DNA from 4 places in the Streptomyces sp. NPDC107575 genome. Region 3 is predicted to be linked to each of the others. Evidence: riboswitches for the same ligand, from Rfam matches in the RefSeq annotation. Region 3 holds a riboswitch; each other region holds the start of a gene.
The links. Region 3 has a riboswitch for cobalamin ahead of ACZ7L4_RS12665 (ABC transporter substrate-binding protein). Riboswitches for the same ligand answer to the same signal wherever they lie in the genome.
Positions count from the first base shown of each region.

Region 1: it holds a riboswitch for cobalamin, as region 3 does, so the genes downstream of both, metE (5-methyltetrahydropteroyltriglutamate--homocysteine S-methyltransferase) here and ACZ7L4_RS12665 (ABC transporter substrate-binding protein) in region 3, are expected to answer to the same signal.
Region 2: it holds a riboswitch for cobalamin, as region 3 does, so the genes downstream of both, ACZ7L4_RS23890 (ribonucleoside-diphosphate reductase subunit alpha) here and ACZ7L4_RS12665 (ABC transporter substrate-binding protein) in region 3, are expected to answer to the same signal.
Region 4: it holds a riboswitch for cobalamin, as region 3 does, so the genes downstream of both, ACZ7L4_RS03210 ((2Fe-2S) ferredoxin domain-containing protein) here and ACZ7L4_RS12665 (ABC transporter substrate-binding protein) in region 3, are expected to answer to the same signal.

Region 1 is NZ_JBVKBG010000012.1:36,459-40,747, forward strand. Features, by position in the region: gene ACZ7L4_RS40425 (hypothetical protein) at 1-3, opposite strand, end outside; gene ACZ7L4_RS40430 (hypothetical protein) at 501-641, opposite strand; gene ACZ7L4_RS40435 (NUDIX domain-containing protein) at 821-1,234, opposite strand; cobalamin riboswitch at 1,271-1,496, shown strand; gene metE (5-methyltetrahydropteroyltriglutamate--homocysteine S-methyltransferase) at 1,660-3,978, shown strand; gene ACZ7L4_RS40445 (alpha/beta hydrolase) at 4,221-4,289, shown strand, end outside.
Region 2 is NZ_JBVKBG010000004.1:921,551-925,839, forward strand. Features, by position in the region: gene ACZ7L4_RS23890 (ribonucleoside-diphosphate reductase subunit alpha) at 1-1,853, opposite strand, end outside; cobalamin riboswitch at 1,982-2,112, opposite strand; gene ACZ7L4_RS23895 (GNAT family N-acetyltransferase) at 2,174-2,665, opposite strand; gene mctP (monocarboxylate uptake permease MctP) at 2,769-4,289, opposite strand, start outside.
Region 3 is NZ_JBVKBG010000002.1:1,329,859-1,334,147, forward strand. Features, by position in the region: gene aceA (isocitrate lyase) at 1-347, opposite strand, end outside; gene ACZ7L4_RS12660 (short-chain fatty acyl-CoA regulator family protein) at 739-2,157, shown strand; cobalamin riboswitch at 2,240-2,367, shown strand; gene ACZ7L4_RS12665 (ABC transporter substrate-binding protein) at 2,476-3,981, shown strand; gene ACZ7L4_RS12670 (ABC transporter permease) at 3,986-4,289, shown strand, end outside.
Region 4 is NZ_JBVKBG010000001.1:687,213-691,501, forward strand. Features, by position in the region: gene ACZ7L4_RS03205 (PepSY-associated TM helix domain-containing protein) at 1-1,165, shown strand, start outside; cobalamin riboswitch at 1,273-1,395, shown strand; gene ACZ7L4_RS03210 ((2Fe-2S) ferredoxin domain-containing protein) at 1,457-1,846, shown strand; gene ACZ7L4_RS03215 ((2Fe-2S)-binding protein) at 1,843-2,517, shown strand; gene ACZ7L4_RS03220 (amidohydrolase family protein) at 2,649-3,818, shown strand; gene ACZ7L4_RS03225 (hypothetical protein) at 3,919-4,212, opposite strand; gene ACZ7L4_RS03230 (haloacid dehalogenase type II) at 4,258-4,289, opposite strand, start outside.

The sequences.
Region 1 (4,289 bases), on a different contig from region 3:
CATCCAACCCGCCTACTGACCCAATGAGTTCGGGCATGGCAACGCCACAGCCGCCAGGCACTCCGCCCATATTTGCACAGTGCAAGGCTCATTGGGGCGAACATCCCCGGACTTCCGCAATTCGCCCACTGTGCCCACTCCCGGGAAGTACCTGCTCACGGCCTGACCCAACCAGCAGAATCGCGCGATCGGCCGGCGCCGACGAAGGCGCCGCCGGTCAGCACCGGAACCACCTCACTGACGTCCAACTCCGCGGCGACAGTGACATCCTCGGCGAACCCGGCGGCCTCGAGTTCGCTCCCGGACGAGCAGGCCGCGACCGCAGCGGATGGATCCGGGACCAACGCTCACCAGCGGCGATCACCCCGACAGGGCGCTCGACGCTCCCGTACCCCTGGGCGCCGAGCCACCGCCCGACGGCTGTCGCATTCCGCAACGAGGCGGCGACCACGGTGAAGCCTCGGTGACCGCTCGGCGCCCCACCGCCAAGGCGGCGTCCATCAGCGACAGGGGAACACCCGCGTTCCCGCATCGACCGCGACCGTCACAGACGTGGTGAACGACAGCACGTCGACGACGACCAGGCAGGTCACATCGGCCGCGAGCCGTTCCGCCCCTACCGGGCCCCACTCGAAGCGCATTCAGCCCCCGTACCAAGGCGCGCATCGCCACCCTCAACACCGTCCTGCGCACCACGACCAGCAAGCCCGTCAGCACCGTGCTGTCCCGCTTCCTGGCCCCACCGGCCGACACCTTCACCCTGCCGACGTACGACTCCCCCACTACCGGTGGGCGATGACCGGCCTCCGCGGCCCGGTGGTCACCCTGCAACCGGCTCCATCCACCCCAACTCCCGCAAAAGCGGCAGCAAATGGTGTTCGACGGCGGGGGCCAGCCTGAGGCCCGGCTCGCGGCCGTCGGTCCAGCGCAGGGCGGACAGTTCGGCCGCCGGCACCGGATCGCCCATCAGCGTCGTGGCGAAGACCGTGAGGTGCATCGGCACGCCCTCCAGAGCCGCCCGCTCCTCCACCACGGCGAGCGGTTCGAGGCGGCCGGGCTCGACGCCCAGTTCCTCGCGCAGCTCCCGTACGAGCGTCTCCTCCGGTTCCTCGCCCGGCTCGGGCTTGCCGCCCGGAACGAAGTAGACGTCCGGCGCCGCCTGCTTGCTGACGACGAGCAGCCGCCCGTTCTCGACGACGGCCGCCGCGACGACCTTCATGACTGTGTGATCCATGCCCGCATTGTGCAACGCCACGTGCGACCAGCCCTTAGGGTGGGTGGTGCAGCTGGTTCGCCCCGTCAGCCAGGCGGGATGCGTCGCAAGAGGGAACCCGGTGGGAATCCGGGACTGCCCCGCAGCGGTGAGTGGGAACGACCGCCGTCACACGCACTGGGTCCGACAGACGGGACCTGGGAAGCGACGGCCAGTAGGTGTCCTCGTTCGTTCGAAGGACGTGCCCGCGAGTCCGAAGACCTGCCATCTGCCCGTGCTCGTACGACGCGTGCGCGGACATCCCGGTGACCTCGAGGGCGGGTCGGCGAACACATCAGGCGGACCACCGCGCCTCGTCCGCGCGAGGTCGCACCGCCGGTGGTGTCTCTCCTTCACGCGTTCCGGTCCCCGGGATCCATGGGATACGTCTCTCGAAGGAGAACTCCGTGACCACCAGGACCGCAGCCGCGGCAGCACGGGCCACCGTGCACGGCTACCCGCGCCAGGGCATCGGCCGGGAGCTCAAGAAGGCGATCGAGGGGTACTGGAAGGGCCGCGTCACCGCCGACGCCCTGCGTGCCACCGCCGCCGAACTGCGCCGCACCAACCGCCAGGAACTCGTCTCGGCCGGTATCGACGAGGTCCCCACCGGCGACTTCTCGTACTACGACCACGTCCTGGACACCACCGTCATGGTGGGCGCCGTCCCTGAGCGCCACCGCGCCGCCGTCGCGGCCGACGCCCTGGACGGGTACTTCGCGATGGCCCGCGGCACCCAGGACGTGGCGCCGCTGGAGATGACCAAGTGGTTCGACACCAACTATCACTATCTGGTGCCGGAGTTGGGGCCTGACACGGTGTTCACCGCCGACTCCACCAAGCAGGTCGCCGAGTTCAAGGAGGCCCGCGACGAGGGGCTCGCGGCCCGCCCGGTCCTGGTCGGCCCGGTCACGTACCTGCTGCTGGCGAAGCCCGCGCCGGGCGTCGCCGCCGACTTCGACCCGCTCACGCTGCTGGAGCGGCTGCTGCCGGTGTACGCGGAGGTCCTCGCGGACCTGCGCGCGGCCGGCGCCGCATGGGTGCAGCTCGACGAGCCCGCCCTGGTCCAGGACCGCACCGCGGCCGAACTCGCCGCGGCCGAGCGCGCCTGCCGCGAGCTCGGCACGGCGACCGACCGGCCCAGGCTGCTCGTCGCGTCGTACTTCGACCGTCTCGGCGACGCCCTGCCCATCCTCGCGAAGGCGCCGGTCGACGGCCTCGCCCTCGACTTCACCGAGGCGGCCGCCGCCAACGTCGACGCGCTCGCGTCGGTCGGCGGCCTGCCCGGCAAGCGACTCGTCGCCGGCGTCGTCAACGGCCGCAACGTCTGGGTCAACGACCTGGAGAAGTCCCTCGCCACGCTCGGCACCCTCCTCGGCCTCGCCGACCGCGTCGACGCGGCCGCCTCCTGCTCGCTGCTGCACGTCCCGCTGGACGCCGCCCGGGAGCGCGACATCGACCCGCAGATCCGGCGCTGGCTCTCCTTCGCCCGCCAGAAGACCGCCGAGGTCGCCACCCTCGCCAAGGGCCTGACCCGCGGCACGGACGCGATCACCGCCGAGCTCGCGGTGAGCCGCGCCGCCCTCTCCTCGCGCGCCGCCTCCCCCATCACCCGCGACCCGGCCGTACGGGCCCGCGCCGCCACCGTCACCGCCGCGGACACCCGGCGCACCCAGCCCTACGCCGAGCGATCCGCCGCCCAGCGCACCCACCTGGGCCTGCCGCTGCTCCCCACGACGACGATCGGCTCCTTCCCGCAGACGGCCGAACTGCGCACGGCACGCGCCGACTTGAGGGCAGGACGCCTCGACACCGCGGGCTACGAGGAGCGGATCAGGAGCGAGATCCGCGACGTCGTCTCCTTCCAGGAGAAGACCGGCATCGACGTGCTCGTGCACGGCGAACCCGAACGCAACGACATGGTGCAGTACTTCGCCGAGCAGCTGACGGGGTACCTCGCCACGCAGCACGGCTGGGTCCAGTCCTACGGCACCCGTTACGTGCGCCCGCCGGTACTGGCCGGGGACATCTCCCGCCCCGCGCCGATGACGGTGCGCTGGACGTCGTACGCGCAGTCGCTGTCCGACCGCCCGGTCAAGGGCATGCTCACCGGCCCGGTCACCATGCTCGCCTGGTCCTTCGTCCGCGACGACCAGCCGCTCGGCGACACGGCACGCCAGGTCGCCCTCGCCCTGCGCGACGAGGTCAACGACCTTGAGGCGAACGGCACTTCGATCGTCCAGGTCGACGAGCCGGCGCTCCGCGAGACCCTGCCGTTGCGCACCGCGGACCACGCCGCGTACCTGGAATGGGCGACCGAGGCGTTCCGCCTGTCGACGGCGGGGGTCCGTCCGGACACCCAGATCCACACGCACATGTGCTACGCCGAGTTCGGCGACATCGTCCAGGCCATCGACGATCTCGACGCCGATGTCATCAGCCTGGAGGCCGCCCGCTCGCACATGCAGGTCGCCCGCGAACTGGCCGGGCACGGCTACCCGCGCGAGGCGGGCCCGGGTGTCTACGACATCCACTCCCCCCGTGTCCCGAGCCCGGAGGAGGCCGCCGCCTTGCTGCGTAAGGGACTTGAGGCCATCCCGGCCGAACGACTGTGGGTCAACCCGGACTGCGGCCTGAAGACGCGCGCCTGGCCCGAGACACGTACCTCCTTGGAGAACCTGGTGGCCGCGGCCAGGATCGTACGCGGGGAGCTCGGCTCGGCCTGATGCCCCGGGTGGCGTGCCGGGGTGTGTGTCACGGGCACCCCGGCACGCCACCACGCCGCGACCTGCTGCCTCTCGGCAAACCGCCGGGCGGTGTTGGGGGGTTGAACTGGTACCCCCCACAAACCCGACCTGCCACTCCTGCCGCGGAAACGGTCTCCTGGAACCGCGCGTCGGCCGGGACACCACCGGCCCGCGCGTCACCTCGCTCCCTCTCCCTCACGACCGAGAATGAGGTCCACTCCATGGAACGTCGCAAAGCGCTCGGCCTGATCGCGGGTGGCGGCGCCGCTGCCGCCGCGTCCTTCACGGCG
Region 2 (4,289 bases), on a different contig from region 3:
CACTCGTAGACGCCGGCGATGGAGGCGATCGTGGCCGTCGGCGCGATGGCGAGGAGCAGGGAGTTGCGCATGCCGACATCGGCGATGCGTTCCCGCAGCGCCGCCCAGCGCTCCGGCCACGTCAGCTGTACGTCGTAGTGGTCGGGGTGCAGCACGCCGCGCGCGGTACGGGTCTTCTCCCAGGCGGGGAGCGGCCCGTTGCGCTCGGCGAGGTCGGCGGAGGCCTCGTACGCGGCGAGCATGATGCGCTCCTGGATCCGCGTGGACAGGGCCCGCGCCTCCGCCGAGTCGAACGGCATGCGCAGCTTGAAGAAGACGTCCTGGAGGCCCATCGCGCCCAGGCCCACCGGGCGCCAGCGGGCGTTGGAGCGGCCCGCCTGGTCGGTCGGGTAGAAGTTGATGTCGACGACGCGGTCGAGGAAGGTGACGGCCGTGCGGACGGTCTCGTCGAGGCGCTTCCAGTCGATGTCGCCCTCGACCACGAAGGAACCGAGGTTGACCGAGCCCAGGTTGCAGACGGCCGTCTCCCCGTCGTCCGTCACCTCCAGGATCTCCGTGCAGAGGTTCGAGGAGTGGACCGTGTGGCCGGGCTCCGCCGTCTGGTTGGCGGTGCGGTTGGCGGCGTCCTTGAAGGTCAGCCAGCCGTTGCCGGTCTGCGCGAGGGTGCGCATCATGCGGCCGTACAGATCGCGGGCCGGGATGGTCCGCTGGGCCTTCCCGTCGGCCTCGGCCTTGCGGTACGCGGCGTCGAACTCCGCGCCCCACAGGTCGACCAGCTCGGGGACGTCGGCCGGGGAGAACAGGGACCACGGCTCGTCCGCGTTCACGCGGCGCATGAACTCGTCGGGGATCCAGTGCGCGAGGTTCAGGTTGTGGGTGCGGCGCGCGTCCTCACCGGTGTTGTCGCGCAGCTCCAGGAACTCCTCGATGTCGGAGTGCCAGGTCTCCAGGTAGACCGCGGCGGCACCCTTGCGGCGCCCGCCCTGGTTCACGGCGGCGACCGACGCGTCGAGCGTCTTGAGGAACGGCACGATGCCGTTGGAGTGCCCGTTCGTGCCGCGGATCAGCGAACCGCGGCTGCGGATACGGGAGTACGAGAGGCCGATGCCGCCCGCGTGCTTCGAGAGGCGGGCGACCTGGTGGTACCGGTCGTAGATCGAGTCGAGCTCGTCCAGCGGGGAGTCGAGGAGGTAGCAGCTCGACATCTGGGGGTGCCGGGTGCCGGAGTTGAAGAGCGTGGGGGAGGAGGGCAGATAGTCGAGGCGGCTCATCAGGCCGTAGAGCGCGGCCACCTCGTCGAGCGCCCGGACGCTGTCGTCCTCCGCGAGCCCCGCCGCCACGCGCAGCATGAAGTGCTGCGGGGTCTCGATGACGTGCCGGGTGATCGGGTGGCGCAGCAGGTAGCGGCTGTGCAGGGTGCGCAGGCCGAAGTAGCCGAAGCGGTCGTCGCCCGCGGTGTCGATCAGCGCGTCGAGGCGCGCCGCGTGCACCCGTACGAACTCGGCCGTGCGGTCCGCGATCAGGCCTTCGCGGTGGCCGACGGCGACCGATCCGGTGAAGGACGTGACGCCCTGTGAGGCGGCCTCGGCGGCGATGGAGCGGGTGAGCAGCCGGGCGGCGAGCCGGGAGTAGGCCGGGTCCTCGGAGATCAGCCCGGCCGCGGCCTCGGTGGCGAGATCGCGCAGCTCGGCCTCGTCGGCCCGCGCCGAGCGTCCCCGCAGGGCGGCAGCCGCGATTCTGCCGGGGTCGGCGTCGGGGAGGTCGGCGGTCAGCTCGGTCAGGGTGCGCAGCAGGGCTGCACCCGGGCCGTCCTCGGGGGTGGCTGAGACCGGTTCGGCGGGCGCGATGGTCACGTGGAGGCTCTCCCTCGCTCGGCTCGGGGCCTGCGGGGAGGAGGTGGCAGCGCGGGCGCGCACGGGGCGGGCCCTCGTCCACCGGCCCTTTCCGCGAGGCCCGGACGTCGTCGACGCCCGGGCCGGGCGGCTCGGGCGTACCGTCGACAGGTCATCGGACTCACGCGGGCGTTTTTGTACGCCTACGCACACCGTTGCGGGACAGTTCCGGATTCGCACCGGATTCCCCTGCGGCGACAGCGAGAGCGAGCATACATGTTGTGCCGGGCTTTCGCTTCAGCCCCATATGTTGTGTCGGCGTGCTCCTGGGGTCGGACCGGCTAGAGCTTCAACTCGTACGCCCGCAGCGTCACTTCCGGGATCGGGGACCAGTCGCGGTCCGGGATCCGGGTGAAGCCGAGGCGTTCGTAGAGGCGGTGCGAGGCGGTCGCGAGCGGCTGCGTGCACAGCACCAGCGCCGTCTTGCCGGCGGCGCGCGCCCGGTCGACCACGGCCCGCACGAGCGCCTCGCCGACGCCCTTGCCGCGCGCCTCGACGTCGACCGCGAGCATCCGGAACTCGGCCTCGCCGGCGCGGGAGACCTCCGCGTACGGGTGGTCGTGCGCGGGGACGTAGGTGACGCCGCCGAGGACCCGGCCGTCCGGCCCCTCGGCGACGAGGACCTCGGCCTGCCGCGCGCGTTTCTCGACGTCGCGCAGTTCGGCGGCGTACCAGTCGTCCTCGCCGAACGCGAGGAGGCCGCTGCCCAGGTAGGCGCGGGCACTCAACTCGCCGAGCACGGCGTACTCATCGGGGCGCACTGTTCTGATCACGACGCCATGGTTACGCGACCCGCGGCCGTGGTCGCAACGGTTTCCGGAAAAAGCTTCGGGCCCCTCCGAGTCGGAGGGGCCCGAAGCGTTCAGCTGTACGTGCCTAGTGGCCCGACGCCTCCGCGCCGACCTTCGGCAGGTCGACCTGGACGCCCTTGTCGCCCGCGTCGGCCGTGTAGTCCTCGGGCGCCGTCTCGTCGACGCCGTCCGGGGCCTTGAACGCCTTGAGGACGAAGGTCAGGACGACGGTGACGACGACGTTGAGGACGAACGCCGTCATGCCGATGTAGCCGATCTGGCCGATGCCGGGGATCTCCGCCGACGAGCCGCCGAAGTGCTTCTGCGTCGGCGACGCGACACCGTACGCGGCGAGCGTGCCGTACACCATGCCGACCGCCCAGCCGGCGAGCAGCGCCCAGCGGTGGAACCAGCGCGTGAACAGGCCGCCGACCAGGGCAGGGAAGGTCTGCAGGATCCAGATGCCGCCGAGCAGCTGGAAGTTGATCGCGACGGTCTTGTCCATGGTCAGGACGAAGGCCAGCGCGCCCACCTTCACGAGCAGCGAGACCAGCTTGGAGACCTTGGTCTCCTGCGCGGCCGTCGCGTCCGGCTTGATGAAGTCCTTGTAGATGTTGCGCGTGAAGAGGTTCGCCGCGGCGATGGACATGATGGCCGCGGGGACCAGCGCGCCGATGCCGATGGCGGCGAACGCGACGCCCGTGAACCAGTCGGGGAACATGTCCTCGAACAGCTGCGGAATCGCCAACTGCCCGTTCTGCACCTTGATCCCGGCCGCGATGGCCATGAAGCCGAGCAGCGCGAGCAGGCCCAGCATCAGCGAGTAGAGCGGCAGGATCGTGGTGTTGCGGCGGATCACGTTGCGGCTCTTGGAGGACAGGGTCGCCGTGATCGAGTGCGGGTACATGAACAGCGCGAGGGCGGAGCCGAGCGCGAGCGTCGCGTACGTCCATGTGCCCGATGAGCCCGGCGCGAGCCCGGCGACCGGTTTGCCCGCCGCCTCGTTCGCGGCGTCGAACTTGTCGCCCGCCGCCGAGAAGATGTGCTCGAAGCCGCCCAGCTTGATGGGGATGTAGATGATGGCGACCGCGATCACCAGGTAGATCAGCCCGTCCTTGACGAACGCGATCAGCGCGGGCGCCCGCAGGCCGGACGAGTACGTGTACGCGGCCAGCACGCCGAAGGCGAGCAGCAGCGGCAGGTCCTTGATGAACCAGTTGGTGTTCTCGCCGCCGCCGACGCCCATTACGTCCAGGACGGCCTGGATGCCGACCAGTTGGAGCGCGATGTACGGCATCGTGGCGAGGATGCCGGTGATCGCGACCGCGAGCGAGAGGCCCTTGGAGCCGAAGCGCCCGCGTACGAAGTCCGAGGTCGTCACGTACCCGTGCTTGTGCGAGACCGACCACAGGCGCGGCAGGAACGTGAAGATCAGCGGGTACACGAGGATCGTGTACGGCACCGCGAAGAAGCCGGAGGCGCCGGCCGCGTAGATCGCCGCGGGGACGGCGACGAAGGTGTACGCGGTGTAGAGGTCGCCGCCGAGCAGGAACCAGGTGATCCAGGTGCCGAACGAGCGGCCGCCGAGGCCCCATTCGTCGAGGCT
Region 3 (4,289 bases):
GAGTTGGCCGGGTACAGGGACTGGTCGGGGTAGGTGTGGCCGGCGAGGTTGGCGTCGGCGGCGACCTGCCAGCCCGACAGGTAGATGGCCTGCAGCCCGGCCTTGACCTGCTGGACGGCCTGGCCGCCGGTCAGCGCGCCGAGGGAGTGGATGTAGTCGTTCTCGTGCAGCTGGCGCCACAGCCGCTCGGCGCCGCGCCGGGCCAGGGTCTGCTCCTCGCGGACGCTCCCGGAGAGGCGGACGACGTCCGCCGCGCTGTAGGTGCGCTCGATGCCCTTCCAGCGCGGGTCGGTGGCCCAGCGGCGGGCGAGTTCCTCGGCTGCCTGCGTCAACGTATCGGTTGCCATGAAGGTCACCGTCTCCTCGGTCGTTCATCTGCGAATTCGGTCAGCACTGTGAAGCGCATGACCCGATGTATGGCACTGTGTGTCTCACTGCTGGTGTGCGGCCCACCTGTCCCGTTGTGGGCCAAGCTGAGCAATCCTGCCGACGCGGATGCGCTCGGTGCCGGGATCTCCGACGTCAGGGCGTGAATCGTGCCCCGGTTTCCGGGCTGCGTCCGTCGGGATTCCGGTGGGCCGCACTGGAACTCTGGCACTGGCACTGAGTGCCAACAAGTGTGGATCGGTGCCAACTTCTGCGAATCTTCGGGAGCCAGGTTGCCAACTTTGCAAAGGGTGCGTACGGCGCTCGGCGGCGTACGCTTGGCCGTCCCTGAAGGGGAGGAGAGGCGGATCCATGGGGAAGACGTACGCGGGCGCCCGGTTGCGCAGGCTGCGCGAGGAGCGCGGCACGAGTCAGGCCGAGCTGGCCCGCTCGCTCGGCATCTCGCCCAGCTACCTGAACCAGATGGAGCACGACTCGCGGCCCCTCACCGTGCAGGTGCTGCTGCGCCTGACCGAGGTGTTCGGCCTCGACCCCGGCTTCTTCTCCGAGCGGGACACCAGCCGTCTGGTGGCCGACCTGCGCGAGGCGCTGGCGGCCGAGATCGACGGGGCGCGCGTCTCCCCGACGGACCTGGGCGAACTCGCCTCCCGGATGCCCGCGGTCGCGCGGGTCCTGGTGGACCTCGGCCGCCGCAACCAGCGCCTTGCCGAACTCGTCGGGTCGAGCGGCGAGCGCGGAGCCGGACTCGAAGAACCGCGCTCCGCGCACGAGGAGATCCGCGACTACTTCTACCGGCGCCAGAACTACCTGCATGAGATCGACGTCGCGGCGGAGGGCCTCGCCGCCGTCATCGGTATCCGGCCGGGTGAGGTGCTGAGCGCCTTGGCGGCCCGCCTGACGCAGCACGGAGTGCACCTCGGCACAGAGTCCGGGGACCGCCTGCACCACTACGACACGGCGACGCGAACCTTGCACTTGTCGACGCGGCTGCGCCCGGGCCAGCGCGCCTTCCGCATGGCCACGCAGCTCGCGCTCCTGGAGCACGGGGACGAGCTGGACCGCCAGGCCGCGCAGGACTTCGCCCCCGGCTCACCGGCCCACTCCCTGGCCCGGATCGGCATCGCCAACTACTTCGCCGCAGCCCTGATCCTGCCCTACCGCGACTTCCACGCCGCGGCCGAGGTGGCGCGCTACGACATCGAACGCCTCACCGACCGGTACGGCCTCGGCTATGAGACGGTGTGCCACCGCCTCAGCACGCTCCAGCGCCCGCGGCTGCGCGGTGTCCCGTTCTCCTTCGTCCGCGTGGACCGGGCCGGAAACGTGTCCAAGAGACAGTCCGCCACGGGCTTCCACTTCTCGCGCGCGGGCGGCACCTGCCCGCTGTGGAACGTCTACGAGGCGTTCGCCGCCCCCGGTCGCATTCACGTCCAGCTTGCCGAAATGCCCGACGGGCAGCGGTACTTGTGGACCGCGCGCGCCGTCACCCGACACCGCGGCGGCTGGGGTGAGCCGGGGAAGACCTTCACCATCGGCCTCGGATGCGAGCTACGTCATGCACACCGGCTCGTCTACTCCGACGGCCTCGACCTCGGCCGCAGTGCCGCCGCCACCCCCATCGGCATGGGCTGCCGGGTCTGCGAACGCCTCGAATGCCCGCAGCGCGCCGCGCCGCCCCTCGGCCGAACCCTGCGGATCGACCAGAACTCGAGCACGTTTGTTCCCTACCCTGTGGCGCACGACGGCCGCGGCGGCCGGCACCCGGTATGACCGCCCGTGGATGTGCGGACCCCACCGGGTGTATGCCCTCTCTGCCCCGTACGCCACAATGAGCGCACGAGGCGACGGGGACCAGGAAGCCGGTGTGAATCCGGCGCGGTCCCGCCACTGTGACCGGGGAGCGATCCTCCCGCATGCCACTGCCCGCGCGAGCGGACGGGAAGGCGGAGGCGGAGCGATGATCCGGGAGTCAGGAGACTGACCCGTCGCCGGTCCAACGGCAGGGGCGAGGACACCCCGGAGAGGATCGATGTGACGACGCATGCCCGCACGCAGACGGAGCGGGGATCGAAACCAGGCCGGCGCGGCGTGCTGGCAGCCGGAGGCGCCCTGGCGCTCGCGGGCTCCGGCCTGCTCACCGGCTGTGGCGGTGACACGAAGGACGGGGGAGGCGGCGACCGGTTCCGGGCCGCGTTCACGTCCGGCGGTTCCCAGGAAACCCTCGACCCGCATGTCGCCCCGAACTTCGTGGACCAGGCCCGCGCCAAGGCCCTCTACGACACGCTCGGCACCTATGCGGACGACATGTCGGTGCGCAAGCGGCTCGCGGAGTCCTGGGAGAGCGACGCCTCCGGCACCCGCTGGCACATACGCCTGCGCGAGGCGAACTTCCACGACGGGAAGCCGGTCACCGCGAAGGACGTCCTGTACAGCTACCGGCGCGCCGCCGACCCCAGGACGGGATCCCCGTCCCAGGTGCTGCTCTCCGCCATCGACTTCACCGCGAGCAGGGCCGACGGCAAGCGGTCCGTCGTCTTCGTGCTGAAGGCGCCGAACTTCGAGTTCCCCACCGTCTTCGCAGGCCCCGGCACCGAGATCATCCCGGACGGGACGACGGACTTCCGCAAGCCGGTCGGCTCCGGCCCCTTCACCTACGTGTCGTTCACCCCCGGCGGCACCGCCCGATACCGCCGTTGGGCGGACCACTGGGACGGCGCCCCGCACATCGCCGAGCTGGAGATCGTCCCCGCGAACGAGGAGTCCGCACGGCTGGGCGCGCTGCTGTCCGGGCAGGTGCACTACGGCGCCGACATGGCCGGCTCCTCCGTGGAGCGGCTGAAGAAGGAGCGTGCCGTACGCCTGCTGACCGCGAAGCGGGCGACCGCGCAGCAACTGCTCCTGCGCACGGGGCGCGCCCCGTTCGACGACCCCCGCCTGATCCGCGCCGTGCAGCTGGGCATCGACCGCGAGGCGCTGGTCCGCATCGCGCTCGCCGGGCACGGCGAGGTGGGCAACGACCTGTTCGGCCTCGGCCTGCGCGGCTACCCCGACGACCTCGCACCACGGGAGCGGGACGTCGACGAGGCACGCAAGCTGGTGCAGGAGGCTGGCGCGGCCGGGCTGCACATCACCGTGGAGACCAGCTCCGTCGATGCCGCCTGGGAACCGGCCGCCGACCTGATGGCGCGGCAGCTGCGCGAGATCGGACTGAAGGTGTCCGCCAACACCCGGGCGTCCAGCACCTACTTCAGCGAAATCAAGACCAAGGGCGTCGCCGCCTTCAACACCACCTCCACCCTGCCCGTCTCCGACTTCCTGCAGCAGCGCGTGCGCGGCGGTGCGGCCCGCAATCAGACCCAGTACGCCTCGAAGAAGTTCGACGCGCTTCTCGACCGGGCCCGCACCACGCGTGACCGGCAGGACCGTATGGCTTTGCTCACCCGCGCTCAGAAGATCGCTCGCGACGAGTCCGGACTCCTCGTGTGGGCGTTCTCCGATGCCAACGACGCCGTCGCACGGTCGGTGGGCGGTCTGCGCGCGGCACCCCCGAACTCGCACGACTGGGCCCGCTTCGACCGGGTCCGCCTCGGCTGACGCCGTGCGCGCCTACGTCCTGCGGCGCTGTCTGCTCGCCCTTCTGCAGTGCCTGGTGGTGCTGGTCGCCGTGTTCGCCGTCGGGGCGCTGTTGCCCGGCGACACGGCCGACGTACTGCGCGGTGAACTCGGTACGCCCGAACAAGTCGCTGCGCTGCGACAGCAGTTGGGCCTCGACGAACCGGCCTGGGCCCGCTTCGGGCACTGGCTCGGCCGGCTGCTCGCCGGTGATCCCGGCAACTCGCTGACCACCGGGTTGCCCGTCGGTGACGACATCGGCCGCCGCATCGGTGTGACGCTGCTGCTGG
Region 4 (4,289 bases), on a different contig from region 3:
CGCCGAACAGGTCGCCGCCGCCCGCAAGGCCCATCCGGAAGGAGACGTCAGCGCCGTGCGGCCGTCGCCCGAGGCCGGGGCGACGACGCGCGTCATGCTCTCCGGTGTCGTGGGAGTCGACGCCGACCACACGCTCGCGGTGTTCGTGAACCCGTACAACGGCGAGGTACGCGGCGCCCTCGAACAGTACGGATCGACCGGCGCGCTGCCCCTGCGCACCTGGATCGACGAACTCCACCGCGACCTCCACCTGGGCCAAGTGGGCCGCCTGTACAGCGAGTTCGCCGCGAGTTGGATGTGGGTGATCGCGGGTGGCGGACTCGTCCTCTGGTTCGCCCGCCGCCGCTCGCGTCGCGCGATCCGAGGGACGACCGGCCGCAGGCGCACCCTGTCGCTGCACGGATCGGTGGGAGTCTGGGCGGCGCTCGGACTCTTCTTCCTGTCCGCCACGGGCCTGACCTGGTCGACGTACGCGGGTGCCAGCATCACCGACCTGCGCGAAGCGCTCGGCCAGACCACACCGGCGGTCTCCGCGTCCGCCGCCCCTGCCTCCGGTGGTGAACACGCAGGGCACGACATGGGCGGATCGGGTGCTCCGGCAGGCGACGGCGGCGTCGGTCTGAACGCGGTGCTGGAGGCGGCCCGCGCCGAAGGCCTCTCGAACCCCGTGGAGATCGTCCCGCCCGCCGACCCCTCCTCGGCGTACGTCGTCCAGCAGATCCAGCGGAGTTGGCCGGAGAAGCAGGACGCCGTAGCCGTCGACCCGGCGAGCGGGCAGGTCACGGACGTCGTGCGGTTCGCCGACTACCCGGTGCTCGCCAAGCTGTCCCGCTGGGGCATCGACCTGCACACCGGCAACCTGTTCGGCCTCGTCAACCAGATCGCCCTCGCCGCCCTCGCCCTGGCGGTGGTGCTCCTCATCGTGTGGGGATACCGGATGTGGTGGCAGCGCGGGCGCGGTTCCGCCTTCGGGCGGCCGGTTCCGCGCGGTGCCTGGCAGCAGGTGCCGCCGTACGTCGTGGTGCCGGCGATGGTGGTGATCGCCGTGCTCGGCTACTTCGTGCCGCTGCTCGGCCTGCCGCTCGCGGCGTTCATGCTCTGCGACATCGTGCTCGGCGAGATCGCGTACAGGCGGGGCAAGCGGACGTACGCGCCTGTTGCCTGATGTAGGCCGCTGAACGCCCTCGCCCCTGGTGCCGGAGTGCCGGAGTTGCCGACATCAGGGGCGGGGCCGGATGGCATGATGTCCGGGAACACGGGCGACGGCGGCCCGAGGAAACCGGTGTGAATCCGGTGCGGTACCGCCACTGTGATCGGCGAGCGGATCCCGGAAGACCACTGCCCCGTGAGGGCGGGAAGGCCGGGGCGAGCACGGACCCGAGAGCCAGGAGACTCACGCTGTCGCCCCCTCGAAGCAATCCGGGGCGGAACTCCCCGGCCAGAGGGAGGATGCTCCATGTCCCGACGACGACGCGCCGACGCCCCGGCACCCGCGGCGGGCCGGGCGGTTCCGTGCCGCCTGGTCGTGTGCCGCGACTGCTGCTGCGGCACGGTCAAGGTCAGCGGCGACCACGCGGCGCAGACGGCCCGGTTGCGGGAGATCGCCCCGCTGCGGATCTCCGAGTGCCTCGACGTCTGCGAACAGGCCAACGTCATCGTCGTGCAGCCCTCCGCCGCCGGACGGGCGGCCGGAGCGCGGCCGGTGTGGCTGGGCCTGGTCAACGACCGTGACGCCACCGAGGACATCGCGGACTGGGTGCGGGCGGGCGGACCGGGAGTGGCACCGTGCCCCGAGATCCTGGAGTTCTACGTCATCAAGCCGCCGCGCAGGGCCCCGATCTCATGACCGCGGTGCCGTCGGAACAGGTCACCGAGGCGCTGCGTGACGTGGCGGCACGACTCGGCGGCTTCTTCGCCCTCGACACGACGCCGGCACGGTCGGCGGGCGCGCGGCTCGTCCACGCAGGCCTCGCCGAACGCGCCCGGGCCGTCAACGACCACTACGACACCGCCGCCGAACCCCGCATCGGCGCCTCCATCGCCCACCTCGGCCTCGCGGCACGCCTCTGGTCACCGGTCCTCGCCTGCGCGCTCGTCCACGGGATCGTGCCGAGCGTGAGCGCGGTGGAGTGGTCGGGGGAGGGGCCGGCCCTCCGCCTGCCGGGCCCGGAGGGATGCCGCGCGCCGGAGCTCCCGGCACTGGCCGACGCGGTGTACGAGGAGGTCGACCACGTGCTGGAGCAGGTCGAGAGCGGCCTCGCCATCAAGGTGGCACCGCGCCTGCTGGCCGGCAATTCGGCCTCGGCGCTCGTCGGATCGGCGGCGCAATTGCTGCGGATCCGGCCGGACTTGAAGACAGAAGTCACCTTTCTGGCACGGGAGTTGCTGGAGACGGGCAGGCTGCGGGACACGGGTCGGATCATCGGCCCGGGTCCGACGTTCCGCCGCCGCAGCTGCTGTCTCTTCTACCGGGCCCCGAACGGCGGCAAGTGCGGAGACTGCTGTCTGGTGGGATGACGACGACACGGTGGGAGGGAGTGGGGGCGAGTTGGCGCGTACAGCCAGGAACTCCCCGCTCTTTCTGATGTCCTGCGTTGCGACAGCTGACGTTCTTGACGTTCTTCGCATGCGAGAGAGAGCCGCGATTCATGTTGATCACCGCCGCGCGTGTCCTGACCGGACCTGATCTTCGCGTTGTCGCCGACGGGGCGGTGCTCGTACGCGAGGGCGTCCTCGCCGCCGTCGGTCCGCGCGAGGAGGTCGAGCCCCAGGCACGGCCCGACGAACCTCGGCTCGACTTCCCGGCCGGGACGGTCCTCCCGGGCCTGATCGACGCCCACGTGCACCTCTGCTTCGACGCGGGACCGGACCCCGTATCCACGCTCCAGGAACAGGACGACGAGGCGCTGTTCGCGGCGATGGCGGCGCGGGCGCGGCAACTACTGGCCGTCGGCGTCACGACGGCCCGCGACCTCGGCGACCGCAACGGCCTCGCCGTGCGCCTCGCGCGGGACATCGAGCAGGGTTCGGCCGTCGGGCCGCGGGTCGTCTCCGCGACGACCCCCGTCACTCCGCCCGGTGGCCACTGCTGGTTCCTCGGCGGCGAGGTCTCGGGGCCGGACGAAGTCCGTCGGCTGGTGCGGGGCAATGCCGAGTCCGGTGCCCGAGTCATCAAGGTGATGGCGACCGGCGGCGGACTCACCAAGGGTGGGGCCGCGAGCTGGGAGTCGCAGTTCTCCGGCGAGGAGTTGGCGGCGCTCGTCGACGAGGCGCACCGCGCCGGACTGCCGGTCGCCGCGCACGCACACGGCGCGGACGGCATCACCGCGGCGGTCGCGGCGGGCGTCGACACCATCGAGCACTGCACGTGGATGACGGCCGACGGATTCGAGGTCCGCGAGGACGTGCTCGACCAGATCGTCCAGCAGAACATCTACGTCTGCCCCACGGTCAGCCCGAACTGGCGGATGCTGCCGAAGTTCTTCGGCGCGGATCGCGCCGAGGCCATGTTCGACGTGATCCGTCGGACGGCCGAGGCCGGGGCGCGGCTGATCGCGGGAACCGACGCGGGCGTCCAGCGCGCCGGTTTCGACGGCCTGCCCGCCGCCCTCACGTTCTACGAGCACCTGGGCCTGCCCAACGACCGCGTTCTCGCGATGGCGACGACGGAGGCCGCTCACGCGCTTGGCCTCGACGAGACGACCGGCCAACTCACTCCCGGCTACAGCGCGGACGTCCTGGTGGTGGAGGGTGATCCGCTGACGGATCTGACCGCGTTGCAGGCGGTCGAGACGGCGCTCGCGGCGGGCAGGCGGTAACACGCAGTAAGAGTGGGGGAGTTGCTCAGTTCCCCGCGCACGGGTCTTCGCCCTCGGCCAGTGGCCGGGTGTCGGCCGCCAGGCAGGAGGAGTGCACGCGTCACCGCTCACCGCCGAAGTGGTCGCGGAGCGCGTCGCTGCAATCGTCGTCGTTGGCATTCCGGATGCGCGAGAACGCCACCACTCCATCCTTCTTGCCGTCCCGCTCGTTCTTCGCCAACTGCTTCTCGATGGAGGCGATCAGCTCGGCGCACTGGGCACTGACCGGCTTCTCGGGCCGCGGGTCGGGCTCCGAGGAGGTGTTCAACCCGTACGTGGCGGCGAGCCCGGCGGCGCACAGCACCGCCCACGTGACGATCCACGCGCGACGGCTGGTCGGTATCGGTCTTGGCACCCCGGCATCCTACGAGCCCCGTGCAGTTGCCGTGGGAACGGGAGTTCACCCCGCAGGCGGCGCGAGGTGCCGGTCCG